Regions from separate parts of the Rahnella sp. Larv3_ips genome, predicted to be linked through region 2. Evidence: predicted binding sites of a transcription regulator. Region 2 holds the regulator's gene; the other holds the start of a gene.

What was found. Region 2 encodes sigma-54, which starts transcription at its own class of promoters, with help from an activator protein. Its sites were predicted from a motif close to GTTGGCACANNTTTCGCTNT; they were not measured.
Region 1: glnK (P-II family nitrogen regulator) is a predicted target of sigma-54. The motif match lies at 4,151-4,170, and genes of this name have one in related genera.

The regions. Positions count from the first base shown of each region.
Region 1 is NZ_MJIB01000005.1:627,460-643,230, forward strand. It holds gene ED901_RS11805 (MGMT family protein) at 186-494, shown strand; gene ED901_RS11810 (YbaY family lipoprotein) at 547-1,128, opposite strand; gene tesB (acyl-CoA thioesterase II) at 1,375-2,241, shown strand; gene amtB (ammonium transporter AmtB) at 2,382-3,671, opposite strand; gene glnK (P-II family nitrogen regulator) at 3,752-4,090, opposite strand; gene ED901_RS11830 (SmdB family multidrug efflux ABC transporter permease/ATP-binding protein) at 4,431-6,215, opposite strand; gene ED901_RS11835 (SmdA family multidrug ABC transporter permease/ATP-binding protein) at 6,223-7,995, opposite strand; gene ED901_RS11840 (Lrp/AsnC family transcriptional regulator) at 8,132-8,587, opposite strand; gene ED901_RS11845 (PLP-dependent cysteine synthase family protein) at 8,708-9,751, shown strand; gene cof (HMP-PP phosphatase) at 9,819-10,640, opposite strand; gene ED901_RS11855 (SgrR family transcriptional regulator) at 10,833-12,545, shown strand; gene queC (7-cyano-7-deazaguanine synthase QueC) at 12,642-13,340, shown strand; gene ED901_RS11865 (YbgC/FadM family acyl-CoA thioesterase) at 13,394-13,810, opposite strand; gene ED901_RS11870 (helix-hairpin-helix domain-containing protein) at 13,928-14,311, opposite strand; gene ppiD (peptidylprolyl isomerase) at 14,450-15,771, opposite strand, start outside.
Region 2 is NZ_MJIB01000003.1:390,203-405,973, reverse strand. It holds gene rnk (nucleoside diphosphate kinase regulator) at 417-827, opposite strand; gene ED901_RS01895 (PRD domain-containing protein) at 1,226-1,576, shown strand; gene ED901_RS01890 (SFCGS family glycine-rich protein) at 1,625-1,990, shown strand; gene ED901_RS01885 (DUF4312 family protein) at 1,990-2,289, shown strand; gene ED901_RS01880 (DUF4311 domain-containing protein) at 2,322-3,098, shown strand; gene ED901_RS01875 (DUF4310 family protein) at 3,111-3,758, shown strand; gene ED901_RS01870 (amidohydrolase/deacetylase family metallohydrolase) at 3,839-4,972, shown strand; gene ED901_RS01865 (DgaE family pyridoxal phosphate-dependent ammonia lyase) at 4,962-6,089, shown strand; gene ED901_RS01860 (KDGP aldolase family protein) at 6,086-6,826, shown strand; gene ED901_RS01855 (lactonase family protein) at 6,944-8,143, shown strand; gene ED901_RS01850 (transcription antiterminator) at 8,223-10,142, shown strand; gene npr (PTS phosphocarrier protein NPr) at 10,285-10,557, opposite strand; gene rapZ (RNase adapter RapZ) at 10,554-11,408, opposite strand; gene ptsN (PTS IIA-like nitrogen regulatory protein PtsN) at 11,476-11,946, opposite strand; gene hpf (ribosome hibernation promoting factor) at 12,056-12,343, opposite strand; gene rpoN (RNA polymerase factor sigma-54) at 12,367-13,800, opposite strand; gene lptB (LPS export ABC transporter ATP-binding protein) at 13,903-14,628, opposite strand; gene lptA (lipopolysaccharide ABC transporter substrate-binding protein LptA) at 14,635-15,192, opposite strand; gene lptC (LPS export ABC transporter periplasmic protein LptC) at 15,170-15,739, opposite strand; gene kdsC (3-deoxy-manno-octulosonate-8-phosphatase KdsC) at 15,736-15,771, opposite strand, start outside.

The sequences.
Region 1 (15,771 bases), on a different contig from region 2:
ATTGTCGTTGTTGGCTTCTCTTCTCTTTACGGGAGAACTGAAGCGGTGGGCATTATCAGTGATGCCCACCGCAAAAGCAAGTTAACCGCCGACAACCGGTGTTTTCTTAAACAACAGCGCCGAAACTCGCCTGTCTGAGACGCAAAATTACGTCATACTGTCCGGCAGACACTGAGGAGGATGTAATGTCGGAGCCCGATAACTTTCGTCAGCGCGTATTTCAAATTATAGCGGCTATCCCCGCAGGCCAGGTCACAACGTACGGTAATGTGGCACAACTGGCAGGATCGCCACGCGCTGCCCGTCAGGTTGGCGGCGTGCTGAAGAAATTGCCCGAAGGCAGCACCCTTCCCTGGCACCGCGTGATTAACCGCCACGGCGAGATTTCATTGCAGGGTGAAGATTTTAAGCGCCAGCGTCAGGCGCTTCTGGCCGAAGGCGTCGTCTTTAGAAAAGGCAAAATCGATTTAGATAAGTATGGCTGGAAGTGGTAATGCACATAAAAAAACACCGCCGGAGCGGTGTTTATTGTTACAGCAGCAGACATTAATAAGCAGGCGACGGAGCGACTGCGCTGACCGGTGCCGGAGCGGTGCCTAATCCTGTCGGCTCAGACGGGTTGCTCAGTGGCCCTAATGCACCCGGCTTGGTGGCAACAGGAACGGAGACAACCGGGACAAGTTGCAGATCCGCACGTGTACCCTGTCCATTGTTAATCACTTCTTTAATGGAGTCGGTCACGAAGGTCATCTGACCATTGATGGTCACCGCCGCACTCAGGATAACGTGTGAGTTAGGTGGAATGTCCTGTGGGTTATACGGCAGGATAAACGTGAATGGTGCCTGCTTACCCTGCGTTCTCGCCACTTTCTGCGAGATCACACGCGATGGTGCATCAGCAACAGAGGCATCGGACAATGTCACGGTCAGTACCGCGTCAGGCGGCAACGCCACACGCTGAGCGATAAACACACTACCGGATACGTTTGGCCCCGTTATCGCGGGTTGGGTGGCCGGACTGGCTGCCGTATTCACCGGAGCCTGCTGCGCGGGTGCCTCATGATGCTGTGCGCATCCGGCAAGAGTCAGAGACAGCGCGGTTCCACCTACTATCTGCCAAAGTTTCATAGATCGTACTCCCTTTTTATTATTCGCTTGTCGACAAGCTGTAATAAACGCCGACATGAAAATGGTTTCTTTAACCAGCGTACCTGTTAATCATGGCACAATAATCTGAATTTTTCCTCCCGGTGGCTAAACAGGTCTTCTGAGCGCCCGTAAGATCCTCTATCATTAACAGGTTAGACCTGTGCTTTTGCTGCGCTTACGGGCTGCATCAGGCATGAATTAACCGGTAACTTTCATGAGGCCACTATGAGTCAGGCGTTAATAAATCTGCTGGATCTTCTGGATCTGGAAAAAATCGAAGAAGGGCTGTTTCGTGGTCAAAGTGAGGATCTGGGCTTGCGCCAGGTCTTTGGCGGGCAGGTTGTCGGGCAGGCACTCTACGCAGCCAAACAAACGGTGCCGGTTGATCGCGGGATCCACTCGTTCCACAGTTACTTTTTACGTCCGGGTGACAGCAGTAAACCGATCATCTATGACGTGGAAAACTTGCGCGACGGCAACAGTTTCAGCGCCCGTCGTGTGAAAGCGGTACAAAACGGTAAACCTATTTTCTACATGACAGCCTCTTTCCAGAGTCATGAAGAGGGTTTTGAACATCAAAACACCATGCCTGATGTACCGCCGCCCGAGTCACTGATTTCGGAGTCAGACATTGCCAAAAATCTTGCGCATCTGATCCCTGAAAAAATTCGTGATAAATTCCTCCGTCACCGGCCGATTGAAATGCGCCCGGTGAAATTCCATAACCCGCTGAAAGGCACTAAAGAAGAGCCGCACCGCGCGGTGTGGTTCCGCGCCAACGGCGAAATGCCTGATGATCTGCGCATCCATCAGTATCTGCTCGGTTATGCTTCAGACTTCAATTTCCTGCCGACCGCATTGCAACCGCACGGAATTGGTTTTCTGGAGCCTGGAATGCAGGTCGCGACCATCGATCATTCGATGTGGTTTCACCGGCCATTCCGTATGGACGACTGGCTTCTTTACGCGGTTGAAAGCACATCAGCTTCCGGTGCCCGTGGTTTTGTACGCGGTCAGTTCTATACCCGCGAAGGGGTGCTGGTTGCCACTACGGTGCAGGAAGGTGTGATCCGTCAGAGAACGGCAGAATAAGCTTTTCAGTCTGAAAATCAGGCATTAAAAAGGGGCGATAGTGATATCGCCCCTTTTGCTATTCATCATTATTTTTAGTTTTGGTACTGCCGTTCAAAAAGCGTTAGCGCACTGCCTTCTCTGAATGTATATGACTGAGATTACTGGTTGTAAGCATTTTCGCCGTGGCTGTTGACGTCCAGACCTTCACGTTCCTGTTCTTCAGGAACACGCAGACCGACCAGCATATCAGCTACTTTATAAGCGATGAAGGCAACAACACCTGACCAGACCAGCGTAACGCAGACGCTGAAGAACTGTACCCAGACCTGATGGCCCATGGTGACGCCTTCTGCATAACCCACGCCGCCCAGTGAGCTGGAAGTGAATACGCCGGTCAGCAGGCAGCCTACGATACCGCACACGCCGTGCACACCGAATACGTCGCAGGTGTCATCAACACGCAGCCATTTTTTCAGGGTAACCACCCCCCACAGACCGGTAGCACCACCGACCAGACCGATAATCAACGCACCACCCACGCCGACCGTACCACAGGCTGGCGTGATGGCAACCAGTCCTGCGATGGCACCGGAGCTTGCGCCAAGCAGAGAAGGTTTACCGCGAACCATCCACTCTACAAATGTCCATGACAGGATTGCGCCAGCCGTTGCGATAACGGTATTGAGGAAAGCCAGAGCCGCAATTGGACTTGCTGCGCTTGCTGAACCGGCGTTGAAACCGAACCAGCCAACGTAAAGGATCGCCGCACCTGTGAAGACCATTGGCAGGTTGTGTGGCTTGAATGCTTCTTTGCCAAATCCTGCACGTTTACCCAACAGGTAGGCACCGACCAGACCCGCGATGGCGGCGTTAATGTGAACCACCGTACCGCCGGCAAAGTCCAGCGCACCGTCTGCTGCCAGGAAACCCCCCGCCCAAACCATGTGAGCCATCGGAATGTAGGAGAAGGTCAGCCAGATCACAGTGAAAATCAAGACCGCAGAGAAACGTACACGTTCAGCGATACCGCCCACGATCAGCGCCACGGTGATACAGGCGAATGAACACTGGAACGCCACGTGAATCATCTGCGAGAAGGTGCCGGTGACCGAATCAAGGCCGATGCCTTTCATCATCACATTACCGAAACCGCCGAAGAACGCGTTGCCTTCGCTGAAGGCCAGGCTGTAACCGTAGAGGATCCACAGAACGCAGACCAGTGCGAACGTCACGATGACCTGAGTCAGCATAGATAACACGTTTTTAGAACGCAGTAAGCCGCCGTAGAACAGCGCCACACCGGGCACGGTCATAAAAAGCACCAGTGCAGTACAAATCATCATAAAGGCATTGTCAGCACCGTTAGCGGCTGCTGGCGCTGCTGCCATGGCAAGCGAAGGCAACAATGCAACCGCCCCAAGCCCCATCATGGATAAAAGTTTTTTCATTAGTAGCCCACCCCTGTTCTCAAAACTGTTTTTCTAAGCTCTTTTATCTCAACTCTTCATTCAAAGAGATGAACCTGAAATTACAGTGCTGCTTCGTCGGTTTCACCGGTACGAATACGGATAACGCGTTGCAATTCAGCAACGAAAATTTTGCCGTCACCAATTTTCCCGGTGTAGGCCGCTTTGCTGATCACGTCGATCACTTCATCGAGCTGATCGTCAGCGATAGCAATATCGATTTTTACTTTTGGCAGGAAGTTCACGCTGTACTCTGCACCGCGATACAGTTCAGCGTGACCTTTCTGACGGCCGAAACCTTTAACTTCCGTTACGGTCAGGCCCTGAATTCCAACAGCAGACAGCGCTTCGCGCACGTCTTCCAGCTTGAAAGGTTTGATCACCACAGTAACCAGCTTCATTTTGCCACTCCTCGAATTAAGGGCTTGCCGCGGAAAAACCGCGCCCGATACGAAATGGATAAAGCAAAGGCTGTGCCAGAGTTGAAATTGCGGAGAGATTCGTTTGATTACCGCGTAATACGGCATTTTCAGAATATTCGTGACGAGGCGCACACTTGGCCGTTCACATCATTATCATGACGCGCGCACCAATAAGGTGCCGACCGCTGCTTTTTAGTGCAGTGACATCACGCCCAGAGACTTGATGCCAGATGAAGGTGCAGGCCAGAAAAAAGGAGGGGGGAAATCGGGAGAAAAAAACCACCCCAACGCGGTGCACTATGCTGCGTTGGGGCGGGTATCAGGCGTTTTGCGTCGCCGGCGTGGCCTGCTCCGCTGAGGCAAGTTCCTGACCGGCAAGCTGCAGCTGATACATCTGATAATACCGGCCTTTTTCAGCCAGCAGTTGCAGGTGATTGCCCTGCTCCACTGCCTGACCACGATGCAATACCAAAATGTTATCCGCATCGACAATCGTCGAAAGACGATGGGCGATCACCACCAGCGTCGTTTGCTGTCGGATGGCCCGAAGTGCACGCTGGATCGCCTGTTCAGTACCTGAGTCGATATTGGCAGTTGCCTCGTCAAGGATCAAAATCTCCGGGGCCTGCACCAAAACGCGCGCCATGGCCAGCAACTGTTTCTGACCTACCGAGAGATTATTTCCCTGTTCGCCGAGGCGAGTGTTTAAACCTTCCGGCATTTCGCGAATAAGAGGCGAAAGCTGCACAATATCCAGCGCGTGCCAGACTTGCGCTTCATCGATGTCGCGCCCTAACGTGACATTGGCGAAAACCGACTCAGCCAGCACCACCGGATCCTGCTGAACCATCGCAATCCCTTTACGTAAGCTGGCGTGCGAGAGATCGGAAATGTGACGGCCATTAACCCGGATCTCTCCTTTATTGAGCGGGTAATATCCCATCAGCAAATTCGCCAGCGTACTTTTACCGCTACCCGTATGCCCGACCAGCGCAACGAAACCTCGCGATGGCACATGCAGGGATATATTTTCCAGCACCCATTTGTCCGGCAGATAGGCAAAACTGACGTCTTTAATGTCTATCTCGCCGCCGGTAAGTCTTTTGTCGTCAGCCCCGTATTGCTGCTGGGTTCGGTCCATCAGGTCAAAAATTCGTTCACCCGCGACGACGGCCTGCTGAAGAATCGACTGCTGCGAGGTCAGCTCGATCAAAGGCTCGTTCAGACGCCCCAGATAATTGATGAAAGCATAGAGAACACCGACGCCGACTGAACCTTCTGCGCTGAATCCGAACAGCAGTAACAATCCGCACAGAATTAACGAGGAGAACAAACTGAGCAATGGCCGCAGAAGAAAGCCTTCCAGCCGCAGCGTTTGCATACGCGCCAGATAATGCGACTGACTGGCACGGGTCAAACGTTCGCCAAAACGCTTTTGCTGGCGGAACTGCTGGATGACATTCATGCCGTTAATGACTTCGTTGAAACCGTCATTGATGTCCGCCAGATAGCTTCGGACTTTACGAACAATCGGGGTACTGTAAATCTGGTACAGCCCCATCACGACGAAAACCGCCGGGAAAATACATATCGCCACCGAGGCCAGACGCCAGTCAAGACTGAACATTGCCACCAGCATCGCGCCAATCAACGCAATACTGCGCAATACGGTCGAGACGACGGTTACGTACAGATCGCGGATCACTTCCGTATCATTTGTGACACGAGAAATCAGTTGCCCGACGGGCTGAGTATCAAACGCACTCAGCGGCTGGCGCAATGCAGCATCCATCACATCGGTACGCAAACGCTGAACCACGCCCACTGCGGCCCGGTTAAACAGCAACGCCTGGAAATAGTGCAATCCGGCAGCCAGAAACTGCAGCAGGATAAAGCACAATGCCAGCAGACTGATTTTGTCCCACGGCATTTCGCCTTTGGCGACATAGTGGTCGATAAAGAAACTGATCAGAATCGGCCCGGTCACCTCTGCTGCTGCCGCAATCCACAACATCAGCACCGCGACAGAAAGAGGTTTTCTGTAAGGCTTACCGTAGACCAGCAGGCGCTTCAGCGTCGGCCACATCTTTTGAATTTTACTCACTTTTTGCTCAGCCACGTGGTTCCGGCTCCTGTTCCTGCGGTACATCGTCCAGTGCGGCTTCCAGTTGCTGGTAACGGAACATATCGCGATACCATCCTGACTCAGCGGCAAGTTGCTCATGGCTTCCGCGCTGGGAAATACAGCCGTGGTTAAACACCAGAATCTCGCTGGCTTCGGTCAGTGCGGAGAGACGATGGGCACTGATGATGACGGTGCGGTCGCTGCCCCACTGACGCAGGTTGTGCAGGATCTGATGCTCTGTCCTGCCATCAACCGCAGACAATGCATCATCGAGGATCAGGATTTCCGCTTTCAGCAATAAAGCACGGGCAATAGAAATTCGTTGCTTCTGTCCGCCAGAAAGCATCACTCCGCGTTCTCCGACCTCTGTTTCATAGCCGCCGGGTAAACGCAGAATATCGTCATGAACGCTGGCAAGCCGCGCCGCTTCCTCGATCTCTTCCCGGCTGGCCTCTGGACGTCCCAGCGCAATATTTTGTGCGACGGTGTCAGAGAACAGGAAAGGGGTCTGGCTCACAATCGCCAGACGTGCGCGCCAGTCATCCAGGCGGATCGTTTTCAGCGACAGGCCGTGATAAAGCACATCCCCTTCAGTGACATCAAACTGTCGCTGAAGCAGCGACAGCAAGGTACTTTTACCGGAACCTGTCGGGCCGCACAGACCGAGCATTTGCCCAGGTTGCAGGGAGAACTTCACAGAGGACAAGGCCGGATGTGTTGTGTCGGGATAGTGGAAATCCGCAATGTTTGCTTCAAGTACAGCGCGTCCGGCAGGCAGAGGCGCAGTACCGTCCACGACGCTGGGCGCTTCCTCAAGCAGGCTGCGGATGCGGCTGTAGGCGGCGCTACCGCGTTCAACGATATTGAACATCCAGGCCAGCGCCAGCATCGGCCAGATCATCAATCCGAGATACATGACAAAACTGGTTAACTGCCCGAGTGTCAGATGCCCGTTAACCACCATCCAGCTACCACCGCCGATAGCCAGCAAATTAGCCATGCCAATCGAGACATAAATAGTCGGGTCAAAACGGGCATCAACACGCGCTACACGCATGTTTTTCGCACCCGTATCCGCGGCCACATCAGCAAACTGGGAAGACTGATGGTTCTCGAGGCCGAAGGCTTTGATCATGCGAATACTGGTCAGGCTTTCCTGCGCCTGATCGTTTAATGAGGAAAAGGCAGCCTGCGCGGTTTTAAAGCGATGATGAAGTTGGTCGCCGTAGCGTTTAATGATAATAGCCATCACCGGCATAGGAACCAGCGACAGCAGCGTCAGCTCCCAACTGATTTGCGTCGCCATTACGATTAGAACGGCAAGCCCCATGACCAGCGAATCAACCAGCGTCAGAACGCCCTCGCCTGCGGCGAAAACCACGCGATCGACGTCATTGGTTGCCCGGGCGATAAGATCACCCGTTCGGTGGCGTAAATAGAAGGCCGGATGCTGACGGCTGAGCTGCCGGAAGAAATCCTGACGCAGTTCTACGGCAAGCTGATAGGACGCACCGAACAACAGCACGCGCCAGACGTAACGCAGCAAATACACCACAATTGCCGTGGCGACCATGAGCCCAAGCCACGCAAACAGTACGCCGGTTGACATCGTTTTGGTTGTGACGCCATCAATAATGACACCAACTAGCTTAGGCGGTATCAATTGCAGAATGGCGATGATAATCAGCAAGGCAACGGCACCCAGATACCGGCGCCATTCACGTCGGAAGTACCAGCCTAATTGGGCGAACAATCTCACGCAGTGATTTCCATACAAATAATAATGATGATTTTATTGAGAAAAAGCGCCCGAAGCAGGCCTTTTTCTCATCAGGCGACAAGGATAACAGAGTTAACTGGCGATTCTGATGAAACTTTTTACTGTAACTTTTGCATCAAATCGGCAATGCGGTGGTGGATTTTATGCGTTCCATCGCAAAACTGGAGGTCACATCATTCAGCCCTGGAATGCCGTTCACAAGTCGCTTGTAAAAGTTATCGTAGCTTTTCATATCGGACACCTGCACCTGCAGTAAATAGTCATATTCACCGGCCATCCGGTAGAAACCCAGCACTTCAGGAAATGCCTCAACCTGCTGAACAAAGCGCTGGTACCACTCGCTGTTGTGATGCTGAGTTTTGATGAGCACAAACGCCGTCAGGCTTAGCCCTAACCGATCGCCGTCCAGCAGGGCCACTTTCCCGCGAATAATGCCGTCATCTTCGAGGCGCTTAATCCTTTTCCAGCACGGCGTGGTGGTGAGATTGACCGCATCTGCCAGTTCATTCAGAGATAATGTGCAATCTTTCTGCAACAGGGAGAGCAATTTAAGGTCAATTTTATCTACCATACCGGCCTCCGGGAGGAAATTTTTCTATTAAATCTTATCTTCGTGGGTTAAAGGGTAACTTATTTCTCCGGGAGTTACGTTATTCTTGTGTGCATCAAGACACTTTTATGAGCCTGCATCATGCGCAATTCCTGGGTTAGTCACGCTATTAAAGAAATCGACGCCGATTTTCAGCGTTCCGCCGATACACACCTGATTCGCCTGTCACTCAACGACTTTCCCGGAATTTCACTGTATTTGAAGGATGAAAGTACCCATCCGTCCGGCAGCCTGAAACATCGCCTTGCCCGTTCTCTGTTTTTGTACGGTTTGTGCAACGGGTGGATACGTGAAAACACGCCCATTGTGGAAGCTTCTTCAGGCAGCACCGCCATCTCTGAAGCCTATTTCGCACGCCTGCTGGGATTGCCTTTTATCGCCGTGATGCCTTCTTGCACTGCCCCACGAAAAATCCAGCAAATTGAGTTTTACGGTGGCCGGTGTCACTTCGTCCAGAACTCGGGGCAGATCTATGCCGCATCCGAACAACTCGCCCGTGAAATGAACGGGCATTACATGGATCAGTTTACCTACGCAGAGCGGGCAACCGACTGGCGCGGTAACAATAATATTGCTGACAGTATTTTCCGTCAGATGTCGCATGAGCCGCATCCGATACCGCGTTATCTGGTGATGAGCGCGGGTACCGGCGGTACTTCCGCAACGCTGGGCCGCTATATTCGCTATCAGGGGCACGATACGGAACTGGTGGTCGTTGATCCGGAAAACTCAGTATTTTACGATTATTATCAACAGCGTGATGCCAGCGTCACTGCGCAATGCAGCAGCCGTATTGAGGGTATTGGCCGCCCTCGCGCTGAGCCATCGTTCATACCAAGTGTAATAGACGACATGATGCGCGTGCCTGATGCGGCCAGCATCGCGACGCTTCACTGGCTTGAGAAGGTGCTGGGGCGTAAGGTCGGCGGCTCAACCGGTACCAACGTCTGGGGTGCGCTGCAACTGGCTACGCAGATGCGTGAGAGAGGGGAAACCGGCTCTATCGTCACCCTGCTCTGCGACAGCGGCGAACGTTATCTGAATACATACTTCGATGAGAGTTGGGTAGCGAAGAACATCGGGGATATTTCATCATACGCACAGCAGCTGGAAGGACTAAGTTAACTCCGCGTTAAATACGGCGTAAGAAAGGAAAAAAGCCGGGACAGATGACCCGGCTTGCTGCAAAACCTTAATATTCGGGGGAATAGGTGAGGTTTGGTGTGTGCAGCCAGTGTTGCAAAAAGTGAGACACCGCCTGATGACGGCAATGTCCGATAATTTGTAAGTGCGGTGACTTCTCTTTCAGAACGGGTAACGCGTTCCCCATAATCAGCCCCATCCCGACGCCCTCGAGCATTTCCTTGTCGTTCATGGCATCCCCAAACGCCATACACTCTGACATGTTAATCCCCAGACCGTCCGTCAGCAATGCAAGCGCGCTGCCTTTGTTGCTGCCTGCGGGCTGCACATCAAGACAATCCATCGCAGAGAAACATAAATCGATGCGCGGGCCAAAGTGAGCTTCGAGTTGAGGCACCAGCGACAACAACACGTCATGCGGGGCGCAGAAACACACTTTGCTGTTACCCGAATCCGGTAATAAGCGCAGATCCTGTAACTGATAGCGAAAACCACTGAACTGATGCGGAATGAGTAAATCCGGATCGTCGAGAGAAGTGAACCAGCCGTCATCGCGGAAAACATGCACACTGGCTGGCGTATCCCACGAGGTATGCAGTAATTCGTGCGCACAATCCTCGGGTAAATCGCTGGCGTGCAGCCGGTGGCCACTGAGATCATGAATACGGGTACCGTTGCCGGTGATGAGATAGCCATCCAGCCCGATGTTAGCAAGAATATCTTTCATTTCGAGATAATGACGCCCGGTGGCAAAGGTCAGCGTTACCGGCTTTTCAGCTAACTGCCTCAGCGTGGACAACGTTTTGTCGCCCAGCGTGTGGTCAGGTAAAAGCAGCGTGCCATCCATATCAAATGCAGCTAAACGGTACATATTTCCTCTCTGAGCGTCGTTGTTTTCACCCGCAAAGTATGGACTGAGATTTACGGAACTAATAGTGAACACTTTATGAATACTGTTCCGGTTTTAGCTCACACTTTGGTTTTTTACTTCAGGTCTGGTCGCGTCAGCTGGGATATGCTGAACAGGAAAAATTTACCCTACTCCTGAGGTTCCGTATTTACCGTGCGTCTGCAAAATCGGCTTAATCAGTTTCAGCGTCTGTACCTGAAAACCGGATCGCATCCGGCTCAATTTACCGTGGCAGAACTGGCAGAGATCTTCTGTTGCAGCGAACGCCACACCCGAACGCTACTGATGCACTTTCAAAATGCCGGCTGGATCCGCTGGCAGTCGCAGGCTGGTCGCGGAAAACGCGCATCGCTAAGCTGCCTCAAAACACCGGAAGAGTTACGCGGAACGTATTTACAGGAATTACTGAAAAAGGGTGAACATTCTGCCGCACTGCAACTGAGCCAGCTGGATCCTTCGCATCTGAATACCCTGCTCGCGCCGCATCTTGGCGGCCAGTGGCAGGAAGATGCGCCGACGCTGCGCATTCCCTATTATCGCCCTCTCCAGCCTTTAGATCCGCTGACGCTTACCGGCCGCGCTGAACAACACCTGGCGCATACCATACATGCAGGTTTAACGCGCTTTATCCCCGGTGATACCTCACCGCAGCCCAATCTGGCGCATCACTGGCACGTCAGTAATGACGGAAAAACCTGGCAGTTTTTTCTGCGCAGTCAGCTTTTCTGGCATAACGGTGAACCGTTAAAAACCGCGCAACTGGTCGCACGTTTTCAGCAATTGCGCGAGTCAGCGCGCGGTAAACATAATCTGGCGTCAGTGGTGACATTATCTCAGCCTCATGCGCTGTGTTTGCAGTTCGATCTGGATAAACCGGATTACTGGCTGGCACACCGTTTTGCCGACCTCAATTGTCTGCTGGCTCATCCGGACGATCCGCATATCGGCGCGGGACCGTTTCGCCTGACCACCTTCACCCCTGAGCTTATCCGCCTCGAGCAACACACCTATTACCCTTTACAACATCCCTATCTGGCCGCTATTGAGTTTTGGATCACTCCGCAGCTTTTTGCTCAGCGGGACAATGTCAGTTGTCAGCATCCGGTCAGAATTATTCTTGGCGAACAGAACGAGCTTTCGCAGGTAAAACCCATCCGGCGAAGCACCAGTCTTGGTTTTTGTTACATTGCTACTAACTTGCGACGCGGCGTGCTCAGTGAAGCACAGGCGCAAAAAGTCATCCGAATTATCCAGCGCAGCGGCATGCTGGATAATCTGCCGATCGATCATGATCTGGTGAAAGCCAGTAAAGAAATGCTGCCCGGCTGGCCGATCCCGGTTCACGGCCTTGCGGATGTTCAGCTGCCTGAAACTCTGCGTCTGCTTTACCACCCGCCCGTAGAGTTTGAACTGGTGGCTCAGGCGTTACGGGAAAAGCTGGCGGAAGAAGGTTGTGCGCTGGAAGTGGTTTATCACGCAGGCCGGTTGTGGGAAGACGGCGAATTACTGGAATCGGCAGATCTGCTGCTGGGCGACCGGCTGATCGGTGAATCTCCGGAAGCCACGCTGGAGAACTGGCTGCAACAGGATCCGTTGTGGCCGGGGATTTTGCGCGAAGAAGACCTTATCTTGCAGCAAGGACGATTGAGCCATATTCAGCAAATCCCGCAGGAAAACAGGCGGTCTGAAGAACTGCGCGATCATTTTTATCAATGGATGGTGCGCAGCATTATTACACCGCTGTTCAACTATCAGTATCAGGTGAGCGCGCCGCCACGCATCAGCGGGGTTCAGCTGACGGCATGGGGCTGGTTCGATTTCTGTCAGGCCTGGGTTCCGCCACCGTTGCAATCTGAAAATGACTGAAGCAGCTGTTTCGCTACACTACGGCGGCAAAGGTAAGTACCATGAGCGTGATTTTGCTGCCCGATGCGCGGTCAGTTCAGTAAACAGGAAATCAGAATGAAAAGAGCAGTGGTGGTTTTTAGCGGTGGACAAGATTCAACAACCTGTCTGATTCAGGCGTTAAAAGAGTATGACGAAGTACATTGCGTCACTTTCGATTACGGTCAGCGACATCGTGCTGAGATTGAGATCGCGCAAAAACTGTCAGTGCAGTTGGGCGCGCGTGCCCACAAAGTGCTGGATGTCGGTTTGCTCAACGAACTGGCGGTCAGCAGCCTGACTCGCGATAACATTCCGGTACCGGGCTTTGGTGAAGAAACTGAAGGCGGTTTACCAAGCACATTTGTACCGGGTCGTAATATTCTGTTCCTGACACTGGCGGCCATTTACGCTTATCAGATCCAGGCAGAAGCGGTCATTACCGGTGTGTGCGAAACCGATTTCTCCGGCTACCCGGATTGTCGTGATGAATTTGTCAAAGCGCTGAATCATGCAGTGTCTTTGGGTCTGGCGCGCGATGTGCGTTTTGAAACCCCGTTGATGTGGCTGAACAAAGCCGAAACCTGGGCGCTGGCAGATTATTATCAGCAGCTCAGTCTGGTTCGCCATCATACTCTGACCTGTTACAACGGCATCGCCGGTGACGGGTGTGGTGAGTGTGCCGCCTGCCACCTGCGCGCCAACGGGCTTCAACAGTATCAGCAAGATCAGGCGGGCGTGATGGCCAGTCTGAAAAAGAAAACCGGTCTGCGTTAAAGTACCTTACGGATAACCGCGGGCAGCCCTTTCGCCGCCCGCGGTTATGTCAGTCATTCATGATTGGCCGCGTCATTTTCCAGCTCAAGTTCACGTAATCTTTCCAGCAACTCACCTTCCAGCGGTAATGCCTTTTGTGTGCGTAAATCAATACACACGAAGGTCAGCGTAGCATCCGCCACGACATCGCCCTCACGGGTCACCACCTGCTCAATGACCCCGCTGCGACCATTCAGCTGCTGAAGGCTGCTGTCGATGCGTAAAACATCCCCGAGCACCGCAGGCTTGCGGTAATTGATGTTGATATTTACCACAATGAAAGCAATGTTGTTTTGGCTCATCCACTGGAAGCCGGACTGATTGTCCAGCCATTCCCAGCGAGCGGTTTCCAGAAATTCCAGATAACGTGCATTGTTAACATGCTGGTAAACATCGATGTGAAAACCACGAACTTTAATAAACGTATGCATAGTGATTAAAAAACTCCTGCGTCTCGCCTGAGGTACAAACCAAACTGGTCAGATGTCTTAAGAGATTAGCAGAAGAAAACGGCGGCACCCGTTTAGGGTTCGCCGCCGCGACATCCGTCACAATTTCAGACGGTCCTTGTTACGTTCAAACAGTGCAGCGCCAATACCCGGCACTTCGCGAAGCTGTTCAATATCAGTGAATTGCCCGAGTTCTTCACGGTAGCTGATAATGGCCTGCGCCTTCTTCATCCCTACACCGTTCATCGCCCTGGCAAACTCTTCCGCTGTGGCCGTATTAATGCTGACGGTGGTGTCATCAGCCACCGCGGTCTGCTCTTTTTTCACCTGCGGACCCGCCACTTTCCCCGCCGTTGTTGCCGGTGCCACAGATGTCGTGGCTACAGTACCGGATGCATTGGGTGCGGCCTGTAGCATCACAGGCAACGTTGAAAGCCCAAGAGCCAGAGCGAGAGAGAGTGATGTAATGCCTAGTTTTTTCATGCTGTATCCTCCATGTGTTTGACAGCACGGAGAGAGTGCATCAGGAATAAAAACCGGACAATGGGCAACTTTCAGATGTGGAAAAGGCCGCGAAAGCGGCCTTTGTTTGTTGCAACGCGTTGCAAAACTTTGCGGCGTTTACTGGTTTTGTGCAGCAGAACCGAACTTGATTTTTGCTTCCTGACGCAGGTTTGTCAGCAGCGCATCAAAGGTCACGTTTGAGGAGGTTTGTTGCATTTCCTGCGCAAAACGTGCGGCATCCGCTTCCGGCACAGCACCCGGGGTAACGGCAGTGAGTTTAATCAACACGCTGTTCCCTTTTGGATCCTGAGACAAGCCGTAAACGGCCTGGTCTTTCTGTGGATGCGGCAATGCGAAGACATTTTCTTCAAAAGCAGAAGGCTGCTGGCTGCGCTGTACTTTCTGCACATCACCAAAACTCAGACCTGCGGCTTTCATTGCGTCATCGCCTTTACCCTCTTTCAGGGCTGTCAGCAGTTTCTCGCCTTCCATGCGTGCCTGATCTTGTGCTTTCTGGCGTTTAACCAATGTAGTCACCTGATCTTTCACTTCAGCAAAAGGCTTAACGCCTTCGGCTTTGTGCGCATCGACACGAATGACAAACGCACGATCGCCATCAACAGTAATGATGTCAGAGTTACTGCCAGGAGCACCGTCCTGACCAATCAGGCCACCCTCAAAAATCGCCTGCACAACAGGTTTGAAGTTGATGCCTGCCGGGATTTGATTCTGAGTGAACCAGTCAGTGTGTACCGCTTTCACACCGGCAACTTCTTCAGCCGAAGCCAGAGACTCGTTGTCGTTCGTCGCGGCTTCACTGACTTTCTGCTGCAGCGCATAGTAAGCATCCAGTGATTTCTCTTGTTTGAGCTTATCAGTGATGCTGGCGCGCACTTCAGTCAGAGGCTTAACCTGTTCAGGTTTGATGTCTTCAAGACGCAGGATGAAGAAACCATTGTCCGATTTAATTACACCGGAAACCTGACCTTTGGTGGTCAGATTGGCGCTTTTGAATTCTGGCAATGTGGTTTCAGGTTCCATCCAGCCTAAATCCCCACCCTGCTTCGCACTCAGTGCATCGGTAGATTTAGTTTTCGCCAGTTCTGCGAAATCAGAACCGCTTTTAAGTTGGGTAGCGACCGCATCAGCGTCAGCCTGAGTTTTCAGGACGATTACGCTGTAACGACGACGTTCAGGCTGGCCAAACTCGTTCTTATGCTGGTCGTAGTACGCGCTGATGTCGGCATCAGTCACGTCGGCTTTACCCTGCATGGCCGCGGCATCCATTTCGATGTAGCTGACTTTCACCTGCTCAGGGGACAAGAAGTTATTCTTGTTTTGGTCGTAGAACGCCTGCACTTCTGCATCAGTGACTTGTTGTTTAGCGGCCAGCGTGTCTGTGTCCAGCGTTGCCGTATGCACATCACGGGTTTGCAGGA
Region 2 (15,771 bases):
GCCTCTGGTCTCGAACCTCTCGCTCAGCAAGATCCCTGAATCGCCCGCACGATCTTAAATTCAAATTCAAATTCAAATTCAAAACCGATCTGCTTTTGATTGAGAGGCTGCAGCCGCTTTCAAAAATCACGCCGAAGGGAGCGGTGGAAAACCGCGCGTCTGTATGCGCGGGTTGTAACCCGACCGGAGGGCACCGCGCAGCGGCGGGATTTTGCGGCGATCACTGCGGCACCTGAAACATAGCCAGCGAGCGAAGCGCGTGTTGAAAAAGCGGGGAGAGATCCAAGAGAGGGAAAGCACTTCCCTCTCTTGGTCGGTTTCGGCGCTGCGAGTTAAGCGATCACCGCACGTGAGAAACCGAAACTTTCACAGTATTCATTGAGGCCGAGATGGCAGCGGCTTCTGCAAAAAAAACCTTAACTTCTCAGTTCCCCTGCCGCTTCCGGCTGAAACAACAACTCCAGCACTTCGATGCGGCTGTTCTCGCCATTGGGCATTTCCCACGTGATGCTTCCGCCGACGCGCAGGCCGAGCAGCGCAGCGCCCAGCGGAGCCATCACCGACAACTGTTCGTTGCTGTCTTTCAGCGCCGCCGGATACACCAGCGTGCGGATGTGTTCTTCGCCGTCTTTACCTTCTGTAAAGCGCACCTTACTGTTCATCGTGACCACGTCGGCAGGGATTTGCTCGGGCGGCAAAATCTCAGCGCGATCCAACTCTTCATTCAGGGCGTCGGCGACCGGGCTGCTGGCAAACGCAGGTTGTGCCAGCAGTGTGTCCAGGCGTTCTGCGTCAAGTTCATTGATGATCAGTGTCGGTTTACTCATAACATTCTCCATGGTTCCTTTTGCATCACCCGCTTCATGCGAGTGGGGTGCCGGTCGGCAAAAAATAACACCCCCGCGGGTGAGCGCAGGGGTGTCGGTGATTTGCATGTGTTCTTTGATACTAGGCACTCTTCAGCAGAAATGAAAGCGCTGTGAGGGAATTAATCCGCATTGCGAAAATTCCGATTACCAGTGAAATACGCTGCTACACCCTGCAATATTCAGTGATATGACGACTTAACTTTTCGTTTTGCGAATTGGATCCGCTCAGGGCACCGTATTTCCACTTCGAACTGGAAAAAGACCCTCTACACAGGAAATCTGTGCGGGGTTAGGGTAAAGACAGAAGAAATAAACGGCTGAAATAGTGAGTCAGGCAAGGAGAGAGGTAAACGCGAGTGAATAACGCAAGCGCATCTGTGAAGGGAACCGGGCGGATTGAATTGAAAGATGCTGCGGCGAAAACAGAGCAAGTTTTAAAAGATATTCAGAGGATGCAAAGTGCGAAGAATATCTACACCACAGATGTTCAGTTGCAGATGTTAACGTCACACGTGAAAGCTATGGTATTACGCTCAATTACCGGTGAACCGTTACCTGACGTTGAAAAAGAGTTATTTGATGAAATCTCTGCCGAGTCCATGCAAATGGCAGAAGAGGTCGTCAGCGAGTTCGGAAATTTACCGATTGAGGAAGCCTATTTGCTCTCGGTGCATTTTGAAGTCGCAAGAGACAACGAGCCGAAATAATATTTTTACTGAACGTTAAGCGAATTAATTAATCCGGAGAAGTGAATTATGGGACAAGTATTAGTTGTGATCGGCGACCGTTTAGGTAAAGGCCAGAAAGTGGCGGCAGGCGTGGAAGCGGCTGGCGGAAGAGCCATTGTTGTCCCAGGCATGGCAGCAGATATGAAACTCGGCGACGTGATGAAAGCAGAAGGGGCCAGCTTAGGTATTTCTTTCTGCGGCAGTGGCGGCGCAGGTGCGATTACCGCACAAAACAAATACGGATATAAAGCCAAATACGGGATGCGCTCAGTGGATGAAGGTGTCACGGCAATTAACGAAGGCTGTTTAGTATTAGGGTTCGGATTTATAGATAAAGAAGAGCTGGGTCAGCGTCTGGTTGAAGCTTATAACAAGAAGTATGGTCAGGCGTAATGAAGCAACAATTAACCACGACAGTTCGGGTTGAAGGAAAGGGCGAAAATAAGGCTGCCGCCTTTTCTTCCGCGCTGAGTCAGGTTCAGAGAACGGTTCTCAAATCTTCGGCGAATAATGTCTTGCTGCGCATTGAACCGCAGGACGTCAAGGTAATAAAAGCAGAAGAGTCCGTTAAAAGAGAAAAGTTTCTGTTCTTTTTTCTGGCCAGGGAAAGAAAGAGTTATTACGTGGCGTTAGACATTACCGTCAACCTGACTGTTATTAATACGGAACAGGTAGTTTTTGTCACGAAATAAAAACGTTAGCTATAAATGACAAGGATATACTGATGTTTTTAATTATTTTATTTAAGTCGCTTATTATCGGCGGACTGGTTGGCGTGGGCGTAGGTGCGGGTGCCGCACGTATGTTCCATGCGCCTACCGTGCAAGGGATGGGGGCTTTTCGTACGCTTGGGGAATTAAACTCCTGCGAAGGCGATCCGGCTTCGCATTTCTCATTTGGTCTGGGCTTCTTCTTTAACGCCTGGGCATCTTCCGTTGCGGCAGGTTCTTTCACACAGGACGTTGACCACCGCATCATTCCTCACTGGGCGACCGCGGCGCTGATGTTCAAAAACCGCAATGTTGCTGAAACCATGCATGACCCACGCAAGATGGCGATTGCCGGCGGCATCATCGGCATGATTGTGGTGGCCTTCCTCAACACCACCGCGTCCGCCGTTCCTCCGGCGTTGCAGGTCACGGCAATTAAAGTGCTGGTGCCTGCGGCAAACCTGCTGGTGAACACTGTCATGCCGGTGATTTTCTGGCTGGCGGCGATTGATGCAGGGCGTCGTTCCGGTTTCTGGGCCACCATTTTTGGCGGTCTGGCGCAGATGATCATGGGTAACGCCGTACCGGGTCTGGTGCTGGGTATCCTCATCGGTAAAGGCGTTGAAGAAAGCGGCTGGAACCACGTCACCAAAGTGATGATGGCGGCGATTATCGCGCTGTTCGTCCTCAGCGGTTTCTTCCGTGGTTTCGACGTCAAACTGTTGCAGTCATTCATGCTGGACGTCCCGACATGGCTGAACGGCATTCACAACTCACTCAGCGGTAAGTAAGGGAGCATGACAATGGAAGAACAAGCCAAACGTGGTTTCTGGTACGCCGAGTGGTCGTTCCCGATTTTTGTCGGACTGCTGTCCTCGGGCGTTTTCGCCGGGACACACATGTATTACCTGTACGGCATCGGCGCGTTTAACGAAGTGGCGTTTGTATCGATGTTGCGTTCCGGTATGGACACCGGCGTGTACGGCGCAGTGGCGGCCTTCGGTGCCAGCTTCCTGTTTGCCCGCATCATTGAAGGGTCACTGGTCGGTATTCTTGATATCGGCGGCGCCATCCAGACCGGTATCGGCCTGGGCGTTCCGGCGATGCTGCTGGGTGCCGGGTTTGTCTTCCCGGTGGCGAACTTCGCGGCTTCGCTGGTGACCGGTCTGATCCTCGGTTTAGCCGTCGGTTACATCATCATTCTGGCGCGTAAATTCACCATCAATCAGAGCAATTCGACCTACGGCGCTGACGTGATGATGGGCGCGGGTAATGCTTCCGGCCGCTTCCTCGGGCCGTTGATTATCCTGTCAGCCATGGCGGCCTCGATTCCAATCGGTCTGGGATCATTGCTCGGCGCACTGGGTTTCTATCTGTGGCAGAAGCCAATCACCGGTGGCGCGATCCTCGGTGCCATGATCCTGGGCGCAATCTTCCCGGTTTCATTGTAAGAACGGCAGCATAGAAGCAAATCAGCAGTAAAGCGGGCGTCGGGAACACTCCTGACGCCCGGCATTATGGAGAACGTCGTATGTATGACTTAATCATCCGCCAGGCATTACGCGCAGACGGCAGCCTGACAGATATTGCAATTCAGGACGGCAAATTCGCCGCCATTGGCACGCTGGCAGCCGATGCCACCGCCCGCCAGACGCTCGATCTTCAGGGCAAGATTTACGCCAGCGCTGGCTGGATCGATTCCCACGTTCACTGTTACCCAAAATCGCCGATTTATCATGACGACGCCGACCTGATTGGCGTGGCCTGTGGCGTCACCACCGTCGCAGATGCCGGCAGCACCGGCGCCAACGATGTCGACGATTTCTATCAGATTACCCGTGCGGCGAAAACCAACGTCTACGCGTTTGTGAATATCGCCCGCACCGGCATCGTGACGCAGAACGAACTGGCGGATATGACGCAGATCGACAAAGTCGGCGTGCGTGACGCCATCGCGCGAAATCCCGATTTTATCATCGGGATCAAAGCGCGTATGAGCAGCAGCGTGGTCGGACAGAACGGCATCAAACCGCTGGTGCGCGCCAAAGAAATTCAGCAGGAAAACGATGACCTGCCGCTGATGGTGCATATCGGCAATAACCCGCCGAACCTCGATGAAATCGCGGATTTACTGACGTCCGGCGACATCATCACCCACTGCTACAACGGCAAGCCGAACCGCATTCTCTCGCCGGAAGGCGTGCTGCGCGATTCGATTAAACGTGCGCTGAGCCGCGGCGTGTTGCTGGATGTCGGTCACGGCACCGCGAGTTTCAGTTTTGAGGTGGCGGAGCTGGCAATTAAGCAGGGCATTTTGCCGCACACCATCAGCTCCGATATTTACTGTCGCAACCGTATGAACGGGCCGGTGCATAGCCTGGCGACGGTGATGTCGAAATTCTTTAGCGTCGGCATGACGTTGCCGCAGGTGATTGATTGCGTGACCTCTCATGCCGCTGACGCGCTGCGCCTGCCGGCCAAAGGCCGTCTGGAAATCGGTGCTGACGCCGACCTGACCCTGTTCGAGCAGCGTTTTGCGCCGCAGGTGTTTGTCGATTCCGAAGGACAGTCCGTGAAGGGCGAAAGTTTGCTGGTGCCTCTGGCCGCTGTGGTCGCGGGCGTCACCCTGTTAACCGAAGAAGGGAAATCTGCTCATGTCTTCTGAACACTCTCTGTATGAAAAGTACCAGTTAAAACAAGTCATTAATGCCTCAGGCCGCATGACGGCGCTGGGGGTTTCCACGCCGCGCGAGGAAGTCGCCGCGGTCGTGAATACCGGTCTGAATCATTATTTTGAGATGAAAGATCTGGTGAACAAAACCGGCGCATACATCGCGAAACTGCTGAACGTCGAAAACGCCGTGGTGGTTTCCTGTGCTTCTGCCGGGATCGCGCAGTCCGTGGCGGCGGTGATCGTCAAAGATAACGCCTGGCTGCTGGAAAACCTGCACGCCGCGCCGCTGGAAATCCCTCACGACATCGTGCTGCCAAAGGGCCATAACGTGAATTTCGGCGCGCCGGTGGGCACGATGATCACCCTGGGCGGCGGTAAAATTGTTGAAGCCGGTTATGCCAACGAATGCTCTGCCGCGCAGCTTGCTGCCTGCATCACGCCGCGCACCGCCGCCATCATGTACATCAAATCGCACCACTCGGTGCAGAAAAGCATTCTGTCGGTTGCGGAAGCCGCCGAAGTGGCGCGTGCGCATAATGTGCCGCTGATCGTCGATGCTGCCGCTGAAGAAGACCTGACCTGCTATTACGAGATGGGCGCAGATCTGGTGATCTACAGCGGCGCAAAAGCCATCGAAGGGCCGACCAGCGGTCTGGTGCTCGGCAAAAAACAGTATGTCGAATGGGTAAAACTGCAATCGGGCGGCATTGGCCGTGCGATGAAAGTCGGCAAAGAGGGCATTCTCGGCCTGACGCAGGCGATTGAAAGCTATATCACACTGCCGAAAACCACCGGGCAGGAAATGGTCGACAAAATGACGCCATTTATCGCCAGCCTGAATGACATCAACGGCGTCTCGGGGCGTGTGGTCTGGGACAGCGCCGGGCGTGATATCGCCCGTACGGAAATCACCTTTGATGAAGCGGTACTCGGCTGGAAAACCAAAGCCATTGCGGACGCCATGAAGAACGGCGATATCGCCATTTATTTCCGTGGCTATCGCGCCAACGAAGGCAAGATCGAAGTCGATGTGCGCAGCGTGACGCCGCCGCAGCTCGCCATCGTCGCAGAGCGTTTTAAACAACTTTTCAGCGGAGAAAAAGCATGAAGCTGACCCCGAATTTCTACCGTGACCGCGTATGTCTGAACGTGCTTGCCGGTTCAAAAGACAATGCCCGCGAGATTTATGAAGCGGCAGAAGGTCATGTGCTGGTGGGCGTGCTGTCCAAAAATTATCCGGATGTCGCGAGCGCGGTGGCGGACATGAAAGAGTACGCCGCACTGATTGAAAACGCTTTGTCCGTGGGCTTGGGCGCGGGCGATCCGCGTCAGTCGCTGATGGTCAGCCAGATTTCTGCGCAGGTTCAGCCGCAGCATGTGAATCAGGTTTTCACCGGCGTCGGGACCAGCCGCGGAATGCTCGGGCAAAACGACAGCGTGGTCAACGGCCTGATTTCACCGACCGGTAAAGTCGGCTTCGTGAAGATCAATACCGGACCGCTGAGTTCAGCCTCTGCTGACGCCATCGTGCCGGTGGAAACCGCCATTGCGCTGCTCAAAGACATGGGCGGCAGCTCGGTGAAATATTTCCCGATGGGCGGCCTGAAAACCCGTGACGAGTTCGCGGCGGTGGCCCGTGCCTGTGCGGAACAGGATTTCTGGCTGGAGCCGACCGGCGGCATCGATTTAGAAAACTTCGAGCCGATCATGGACATCGCGCTGGCGGCGGGCGTGACCAAAATCATCCCGCATATCTACAGTTCCATCATCGACAGCGCGTCGGGTCATACCCGCCCTGAGGATGTAAAAACCCTGCTGGCCAGCGTCAAAAAACTGCTGGGCTGAAGGTCCTGACCTTTCCTGCGCGGTAAGCCGTCTGCGCGGTTAAACACCCTGCATCCCCCGTTCACTGCGCGGGTGCAGGGTTCTCTTGTCTGACAGTCCCAAATTCTGAGGAAATGTATGAGAAACTGGTTTCTGATTTCAGGTTTAACCTCCGCGATGCTGGCAGTGTCTGCCATGCCGCTCTATGCAGCAGAAAAAACAATGAATTCGACGATTTCGCATTTTGCTTATGTCGGCACCTACAACCCGAACGGGGAAGGTGTCTACCGCTTTACATTCGATCCGAAAACCGGCGCGCTGAGTGATAAAACCCTCGCCAGCCAGTTGCCCAATCAGGCGCAGATGGTACTCAGCCACGACGGCAAAACGCTGTTTATCGGCAGTGAAACTGACAATTACAACGGCGGTGAACACGGATCCGTGGCGGCTTACCGCATTTCGCCAGAAGACGGCAGCCTGACGCTGATTAATCAGGTGGATTCACAGGGCGCGGGGCCGGTGTACTTGTCACTGACGCCAAAAGGCGAACATCTGCTGGTGGCGAACTACATCAGCGGCGTGGTCGCGGTGTTCCCGGTGGAGGCCAGCGGAAAACTGAGCGAAGCCAGTAACAGCCAGCAGGATGCCGGTCCGGCGGGCGCGGGCAAACCGGCCGCCGCCGCGGAGGGCAGTTTTGCCATCAGCGACCACAACGGACCCCACGCGCATATGATCGCCACCGATCCTTCCGGTAAGTTCGCCTTCTCCACGGATCTTGGGCTGGATCGGATTTATCAGTGGAAACTCAACGGCGAGAGCGGCGCGCTGGAAGCTAACGATCCGCCGTTCATCAAAGCCTCTTCGGAAGGCGCCGGGCCGCGTCATTTTGTTTTCCATCCCAACGGCCACGTGGTTTTCCTGATCAACGAAGAAGCCTCGACGCTGACCAGTTATCGCTTTGATGCAACCAAAGGCACGCTGACGGAACTGCACAGCCTGTCCTCGCTGCCCGCCGGTTTCAAAGGCACCAACTTTGCGGCTGGCATCGTGCTGAGCAAAGACGGCAAACATCTGTACGTGGCCAACCGCCTGCACAACAGCATTGCGCAGATCACCGTGACCGGCGAAGGCGCAATGACCTGGAGCGGGGAAACCTGGACGCGGGGCGATTACCCGAGAACGCTGACCCTGTCCCCGGATGGCAAATATATTTACGCAATGAATCAACGAAGCGATAACATCACTACATTCAAGGTATCGCCGGACAGCGGCAAACTGACGTTTGTCGACAGCTACGTGGCGGTCGGCAGTCCGTCGCAAATGGTGATTGCGCCTTAACCGGCGCAGCAGAAACAAACCCCGTCCACGGCCAGTCATTGCCGTGGACGGGGCCTCGCTGAAACGAACTGGAAAAACCATGGTGAGATTTCCCAATCAACGGCTGGCGCAATTGTTCGACGCGTTACAGACCGAAACCCTGCCTCAGGACGAGCTGGCGAAGCGTCTGGCGGTGTCAACGCGTACCGTGCGTGCTGACATCACCTCGCTCAACGAAATCATCGCCGACTACGGTGCAAGCTTTGTTCACAGCCGTGGCAGCGGGTATCAGCTGAAAATCGACGATCAGGCGCTATTCTCGTCGTTACAGCACACGACGCAACGTAAACCGAACCCGACGCCGCGCACCGCCGCCGAACGGGTGAAAACGTTGCTGATCCGCTTTTTGACCTCAGCTTTTTCACTCAAGCTGGAAGATCTGGCCGATGAATGGTTTGTCAGCCGGGGAACCCTGCAAAATGATATGGCTGAGGTGAGGGAGCATCTGGCGCGCTACCACCTGAATATTGAAACCAAGCCGCGTTATGGCATGAAGCTGTTTGGTGCAGAGCTGGCGATCCGCGCCTGTCTGACCGATCTGCTGTTCCAGCTGGATGCTGAAGAACAGGCGAATCCGCTGCTGAAAGCGGAAAGTCTGGAACCGGAAGCGCTGGTGCCGCTGACGCGCTTTATGCATCAGCTGCTGACGCAGTCCTCCATTCAGCTGACCGATGAAGGCGAGCAGTATCTGATCCTCTATTGTGCGGTCGCCATCAAGCGCATTACCGGCGGCTATCCGCTGACGGATTTTGATGCCGAAGACGGCGACCCGGCGGTGAAACAGGTTTCTGTACGGCTGGCGGCTGAGCTGAAAAATCTCGTCGGCAAGGAAATCCCGGCTTCTGAAGAAGCCTATCTGCGGGTGAATATCGCTGCCCGTCGCGTGCAGCAAATTCTGCCGACCGACATTAATGCCGACGATGACGAATCGCTGGTCGATTACATTCTTTCATATATCAACTCGCACTATAACTACGATCTTCAGGGTGATAAGCAGCTGCGCGCCGACCTGCTGACGCACATCAAGACCATGATTACGCGGGTGAAATACCAGATTAATATCCCCAATCCGCTGCTGAACAACATCAAACAGCATTATCCGATGGCCTATGACGTCACGCTGGCGGCGGTGTCCAGCTGGGGGAAATACACGCCGTATACCCTCAGCGAAAACGAGATCGGTTTTCTGGTGCTGCACATCGGCGTCGGGCTGGAGCGGCATTACAATATCGGTTATCAGCGCCATCCGCAGGTGATGCTGGTGTGCGACACCGGCAATTCGACCATCCGCATGATCCAGGCGCAGATCAGCCGTAAGTATCCGCAGCTGGTAATGAAACAGATTGTGACGCTGCGTGATTACGAGAAGCTGGAGCACATCGACGAAGATTTTATTATCTCCAACGCCCGTATCAGCGAGAAGAATAAGCCGGTGGTGGTGCTGTCGCCGTTCCCGACCGAATACCAGATGGAACAGCTCGGCAAGCTGGTGCTGGTCGATCGCACACGGCCTTATATGCTGGAAAAATTCTTCGACGAAAAACACTTCATGATCGTCAACGAGCCGATGACCCAGGCGGAATTATTCCGCCATGTGTGTTCGCAGTTGGAGGCCGAGGGATATGTCGATCAGGCGTTTTATCCGTCGGTGGTGGAGCGTGAGGAAATCGTTTCGACCATGCTGGGCGAAGGCATTGCTCTGCCGCACTCGCTGGGGCTGCTGGCGAAGAAAACGGTGGTGATTACGCTGCTCTCGCCGCAGGGCATTGCCTGGGGAGAAGGGGAGACGGCGCACGTAATTTTCCTGCTGGCCATCAGCAAGGCCGATTACGAAGAAGCGATGGCGATTTACGATTTGTTCGTGACGTTTGTGCGGGAGCGTTCGATGAGCCGTTTACTGAGCAGTGAAAATTTTGAAAGCTTCAAGGCCATTGCAATAGATTGCCTTTCCCGCATTTAGCCTGCATCCCTGACGCCGCAGTGGCGTTCGTTCACCCGAATCACTGACTGATGTCAGCTCATCGGGAGTCTCTCGCTGGCTGCCTTGCTGCAACGCCAATGACTATGACTATGACGAAGACTATGACTAAGAGTGAGGAGTCTTAGTCTTCGTCAAATCCTGAATTGATCAGGTTCACGACTGCGGTCAGCGCCTGCTCTTCATCGGGGCCGGTGGCTTCGATTTCGATCTGCTGACCTTTCGGGGAATCGAGCATCAGCAGTGCTATCACGCTGCTGGCTTCTGCTTCTATGCCTGTGCCATTGCGCAGCATCACTTCCGATTCAAAACTCTGCACCAGTTCAAACAACTTCATGGCCGGACGGGCGTGCATGCCTAACCGGTTTTTGATTTCTACCGTTTGTTTCACCGTCATGATTTGCGTTTTTCCAGCGTGCGATGGCGGGATTGCACATTCTTCCCGCGGGAACGGAAATAGTCGGCCAGTTGTTCTGCGATATACACCGAACGGTGTTTACCCCCGGTACAACCAATGGCGACGGTCAGATAGCTGCGGTTGTTGGTTTCCAGCATCGGCAGCCATTGTTCGAGGTAGCTGCGGGTCTGGTAGATAAAGTTGTGCACTTCGGTGTGACGATCGAGGAACGCCGCCACCGGTTTATCAAGGCCGGTCATCGGACGCAGTTTCGGATCCCAGTGCGGGTTTGGCAGGAAACGCACGTCAAACACGTAATCGGCATCAATCGGCAGGCCGTGTTTGAAGCCAAAGGATTCGAAGACCATCGTCAGTTCACGCTCACGTTTGCCCAGAAGACGGGTACGCAGCATTTCTGCCAGTTCATGAACCGACATTTCTGAGGTGTCGATGATCAGATCGGCGGCGGAGCGCAATGGCTCGAGCAGATCGGCTTCTTCATCGATGGCACTTTCAAGGGACAGGTTTTTGCTGGAAAGCGGGTGCAGACGACGGGTATCGCTGTAACGACGGATCAGGGTATTGCGGTCTGCGTCGAGAAACAGCAACTGCGGCGAAAAACTCTCAGGCAGTTGTGACATCGCATGCTCATACACTTCCGGTGTTTCTGGCATGTTGCGCACGTCAATGCTGACGGCGGCAGACGTATTGCGTTCGACAAGTGTCTGGGCGAGCTGCGGCAGTAAAACCACCGGCAGATTGTCCACACAGTAAAATCCCATGTCTTCTAATGCCCTTAGGGCAACCGACTTCCCGGAACCGGAACGGCCGCTGACAATCATCAGCACCATGGTGTCACTCCCCTGGCATTCAGTGTTCAGAATTCACTTTCCCGGCGCGTTGCCGGGAATCATCAATTTATTCGTTTTCTGTCATTATCTGGAACAGTTCTTCGTCGCTTTGCGCTCCGCGCAGACGGCGACACACTGTTTTATCAGCCAATTTTTTGGCCACTAAAGACAAGGTGTGTAAGTGGGTTTTACATTGATCTGCCGGAACCAGCAAGGCAAAAAGGAGATCCACCGGCTGATTGTCGATAGCGTCAAACGCGATCGGTTGATCGAGCTGAATAAACACGCCGACGGCGCGTAATGTGTCTTCTTCCAGCTTGCCGTGCGGGATGGCGATCCCGGCACCGATCCCGGTGCTGCCCATACGCTCACGGGTCAAAATGGCGTCGAAAATCACTTGTGGCGACAAATTCAATTGTTTGGCAGCCAGTTCGCTGATGATTTCCAGCGCGCGTTTTTTGCTGGCGCAATGAACGCCGCTTTTGGTGCATTCGGCATTCAGCACCGACGTTAATTGCATTGCAGTATCGTTGATCATGTCATCTTCACTTTTGCACTGATTCACCCTTAAAGCTATATCGGCTCGTTCCCCGAAGGTCACAAGCCGATGCCCGAAGGTGTGTAGCACAGGGTTGGCTACATGAATGTCAGTGCTGTTTCAGTTTGTCTTTATGTTTGTTCAGCTGGCGCGCCAGTTTATCAACCAGGCCGTCAATCGCTGCGTACATATCCTGATGCTCCGAGGTGGCATGCAACTCGCCTCCGTTCACATGCAGCGTCGCTTCCGCGATTTTCTGCACTTTTTCAACGCTTAACACCACATACACCTGATTTATCCTGTCGAAATACTGTTCGAGCTTCGCCAGTTTCATCGTGATGAATTCTCTCAGGGGATCGGTGATCTCAATGTGATGTCCGGTAATGTTGAGCTGCATAATGTCTTCCTTCTCTGTTGAGGTCAAACTAACTGTTTACGCTGGTTTGAGGGCGGGATGGACAAAGACTCTCGGTATTTTGCGACAGTACGACGCGCCACCATAATTCCCTGATTGGAAAGCAGGGTAGCTAACTTACTGTCACTCAGCGGTTTTACAGGATTCTCCGCTGCAATTAATTTCTTCACCAGCGCCCGGATCGCGGTGGACGATGCCTCGCCGCCGCTGTCAGTACTGACGTGGCTGGAGAAGAAATACTTCAGTTCGAAAATGCCACGCGGGCTGTGCAGGAATTTCTGCGTTGTAACGCGTGAAATCGTCGATTCGTGCATTTCCACGGCGCTGGCGATATCGGCCAGCACCATCGGTTTCATGTATTCATCACCCATCTCAAAGAACGCCTGCTGCTGCTCAACGATGCAGCGCGTGACTTTCAGCAGTGTGTCGTTGCGGCTCTCCAGACTTTTGATCAACCACTTGGCTTCCTGCAAATTGCTGCGGATAAATTGCCCGTCGCTGTCGCTGCGGGTCGAATTGCCCATCGCAGCATAATGCTGGTTGATTTTCAGTCGCGGAATGCTGTCTGAGTTCAGTTCGACAGTCCAGACACCGGACACTTTGCGTACCAGCACATCCGGGATGACGTATTCGGATTCGCCGGTGTTGATCGACTGGCCCGGTCGCGGATCAAGAGACTGGATCAGGAGCATCGCTCCTTTCAGTGTATCTTCTTTTAGACGGGTTGAACGCATAAGTGCGCGGAAATCATGGTTCGCCAGCAAATCCAGATGTTCGCTGATGATAAGCCTGGCTTCTGTAATGAAAGGCGTTTCCGGGACGTACTGGGAAAGCTGAATCAGCAGACAATCGCGCAGGTCGCGTGCGGCGACACCCACGGGATCAAAACGCTGAACGCGTTTGAGCACGGCTTCCACTTCGTCCATCGTGACGTCGTCATCGCCGATACTTTCGAGAATATCGTCGAGAGAAATCGTCAGATATCCGGTGTCATCCACCGCATCGACAATCGAGGTCGCGATAGCCGCATCGGTGTCGGAAAACGGCGTCAGTTCGACCTGCCACATCAGGTAATCCTGAAGCGTCTGGGTGGTTTCACCCTGATAAACGGGCAGTTCGTCGTCGCTGTAATCGTTACCGGTACCGGACGGTGTTCCGGCGGTGTAAATTTCATCCCAGGTCGCATCCAGCGGTAACTCTTCGGGCATGTCTTTTTGCTCGAGAGCCTCGCGGGTATCCAGACCTTCACTGTCAGCGGTTTCGACCGCATCGATCTCATCGTGAAGATCGGTTTGTTCCAGCAGAGGGTTGCTCTCCAGCGCGAGTTGGATCTCCTGTTGGAGCTCAAGCGTGGACAATTGCAACAGGCGGATTGCCTGCTGTAATTGAGGAGTCATTGCCAGTTGTTGGCTGAATCTGAGTTGCAAACCTTGCTTCATATCTTGGCTTTATATCCGTAGATGAGTTCGAACGGCAACACTTCGGTCAGAAACGGCCTGTTTCAGTGTAAAGCGAAACAGGCGCGCTTCAGGCGGCGCAGATCACAGACGGAATTCTTCACCAAGATAAACACGTTTCACTTGTTCATCAGCAAGAATGTCGGCTGGGGTGCCGTGGGCGATAAGCTTGCCCTGACTGACGATATAGGCGCGTTCACACACGTCGAGCGTTTCACGGACGTTGTGGTCAGTGATCAGAACGCCCAGACCGCTGTCGCGAAGATGCTCAATGATTTTTTTGATGTCGATAACGGAAATCGGGTCAACACCGGCAAAGGGTTCATCCAGCAGGATAAACTTAGGGTTGGCTGCCAGTGCGCGGGCAATTTCCACACGACGGCGTTCACCCCCGGACAGCGACTGGCCGAGGTTATCGCGCAAGTGAGAGATATGGAATTCTTCCATCAGCTCATTGGCGCGATCATTGCGCTGTTCTTTGTTCAGGTCGTCACGGATTTGCAGCACGGCCATCAGGTTGTCGAACACGCTGAGGCGGCGGAAAATAGAGGCTTCCTGAGGCAGGTAACCAATGCCGCGACGTGCGCGGGTATGCAATGGCAAAAGGCTGATGTCTTCGTCGTCAACGATGATTCGGCCAGCGTCACGCTGTACGATACCGACCACCATGTAGAAGGTGGTGGTTTTACCGGCACCGTTAGGGCCAAGTAATCCGACGATTTCGCCTGAATTGACTGCCAGGCTGACATCTTCAACGACCTTACGGCCTTTGTATGCTTTCGCCAGATTTTCTGCGATTAATTTTGCCATAAATTATCAGTTACTCTTTTTGGTCTGGCCACCGGCTGCTGCCGGGGTCTTTTCCTGCAACTGTGTCGGAACCAGCACGGTCGTGACACGGTTGCCTTTATCACTGAAGGCTTCCATCTGCTGTTTTTGCACCAGATAGGTAATACGATCGCCTTTCACATTGCTGTCCAGCTGTTCAAGGTAAGCGTTTCCGGTCAGGGTCACCAGATCGGTTTCCACTTCATAACGGACTTTCTGCGCGTGACCTTTGATCGGTTTACCGTTGTCCTGCAACTGGTAGAAGGTCACCGGATTACCGTAGCCTTCCACCACTTCTTTACCGGAGACACCTTGCGGGCGGATCACCACAACTTTGTCGGCTTTAACCTGAATCGAGCCCTGATTCACCACCACATTGCCGGTAAAGGTTGCCGTGTTGGTGTTCACATCCAGCGCCTGATTGGCGGAATCAATGGTGATCGGTTTCGTTGTGTCGTCTTTCAGCGCGAATGCCGGAATGCTGATGGCCAACAACGAGCCGGTGATCAGAAGATTACGGATTTTATTTTTTGCTTTGAATTTCATAAGAGGTCGTTACCTTTTCGATCAGCTCTGCTGTTTTATCGCGCAGATTACCACGCATTTTCATGCCGTTAGATGTAAAACCTGTGCCATAAAGCGTTACTTCATCGTCTGAGGCAACGTCCTGTGTCGTCAGGTTAACCTGTGCATTATCCGTTTTGATTCTTTGCAGCTGTGATGTTTCTGGCGTCAGGCTGTCTGCCTGCACATGCCCATAAAGATAGAGCATTTTATCCTGAGTCATCTTGGCTTTATCAGAACGCAGCACCCAGGTTGGCACTTTATTCTTGTCATACATGGTCGCCACCGGGTTGGTAAACCATGTTACCTGATCGGTGGTGTAGTATTTGACCTGATCCGACACCAGTTTGTAGGTCAGGCTTCCCAGCGGGTCATACACCATGGTTACCGTGTGGGAACTTTGGTAGGTCGGTTCCTGATCGTTGACCGCCTGCGGCGCATCATCCGTATTGTCTGACAGTGACCAGCCAATCAGTATCAGCACGATGGCGGTCAGTACCAGAATGATCCAAAGTCTTGTTTTATTCATATCGACAGCCCTTTGGCGTCCTCCAGCTTGCC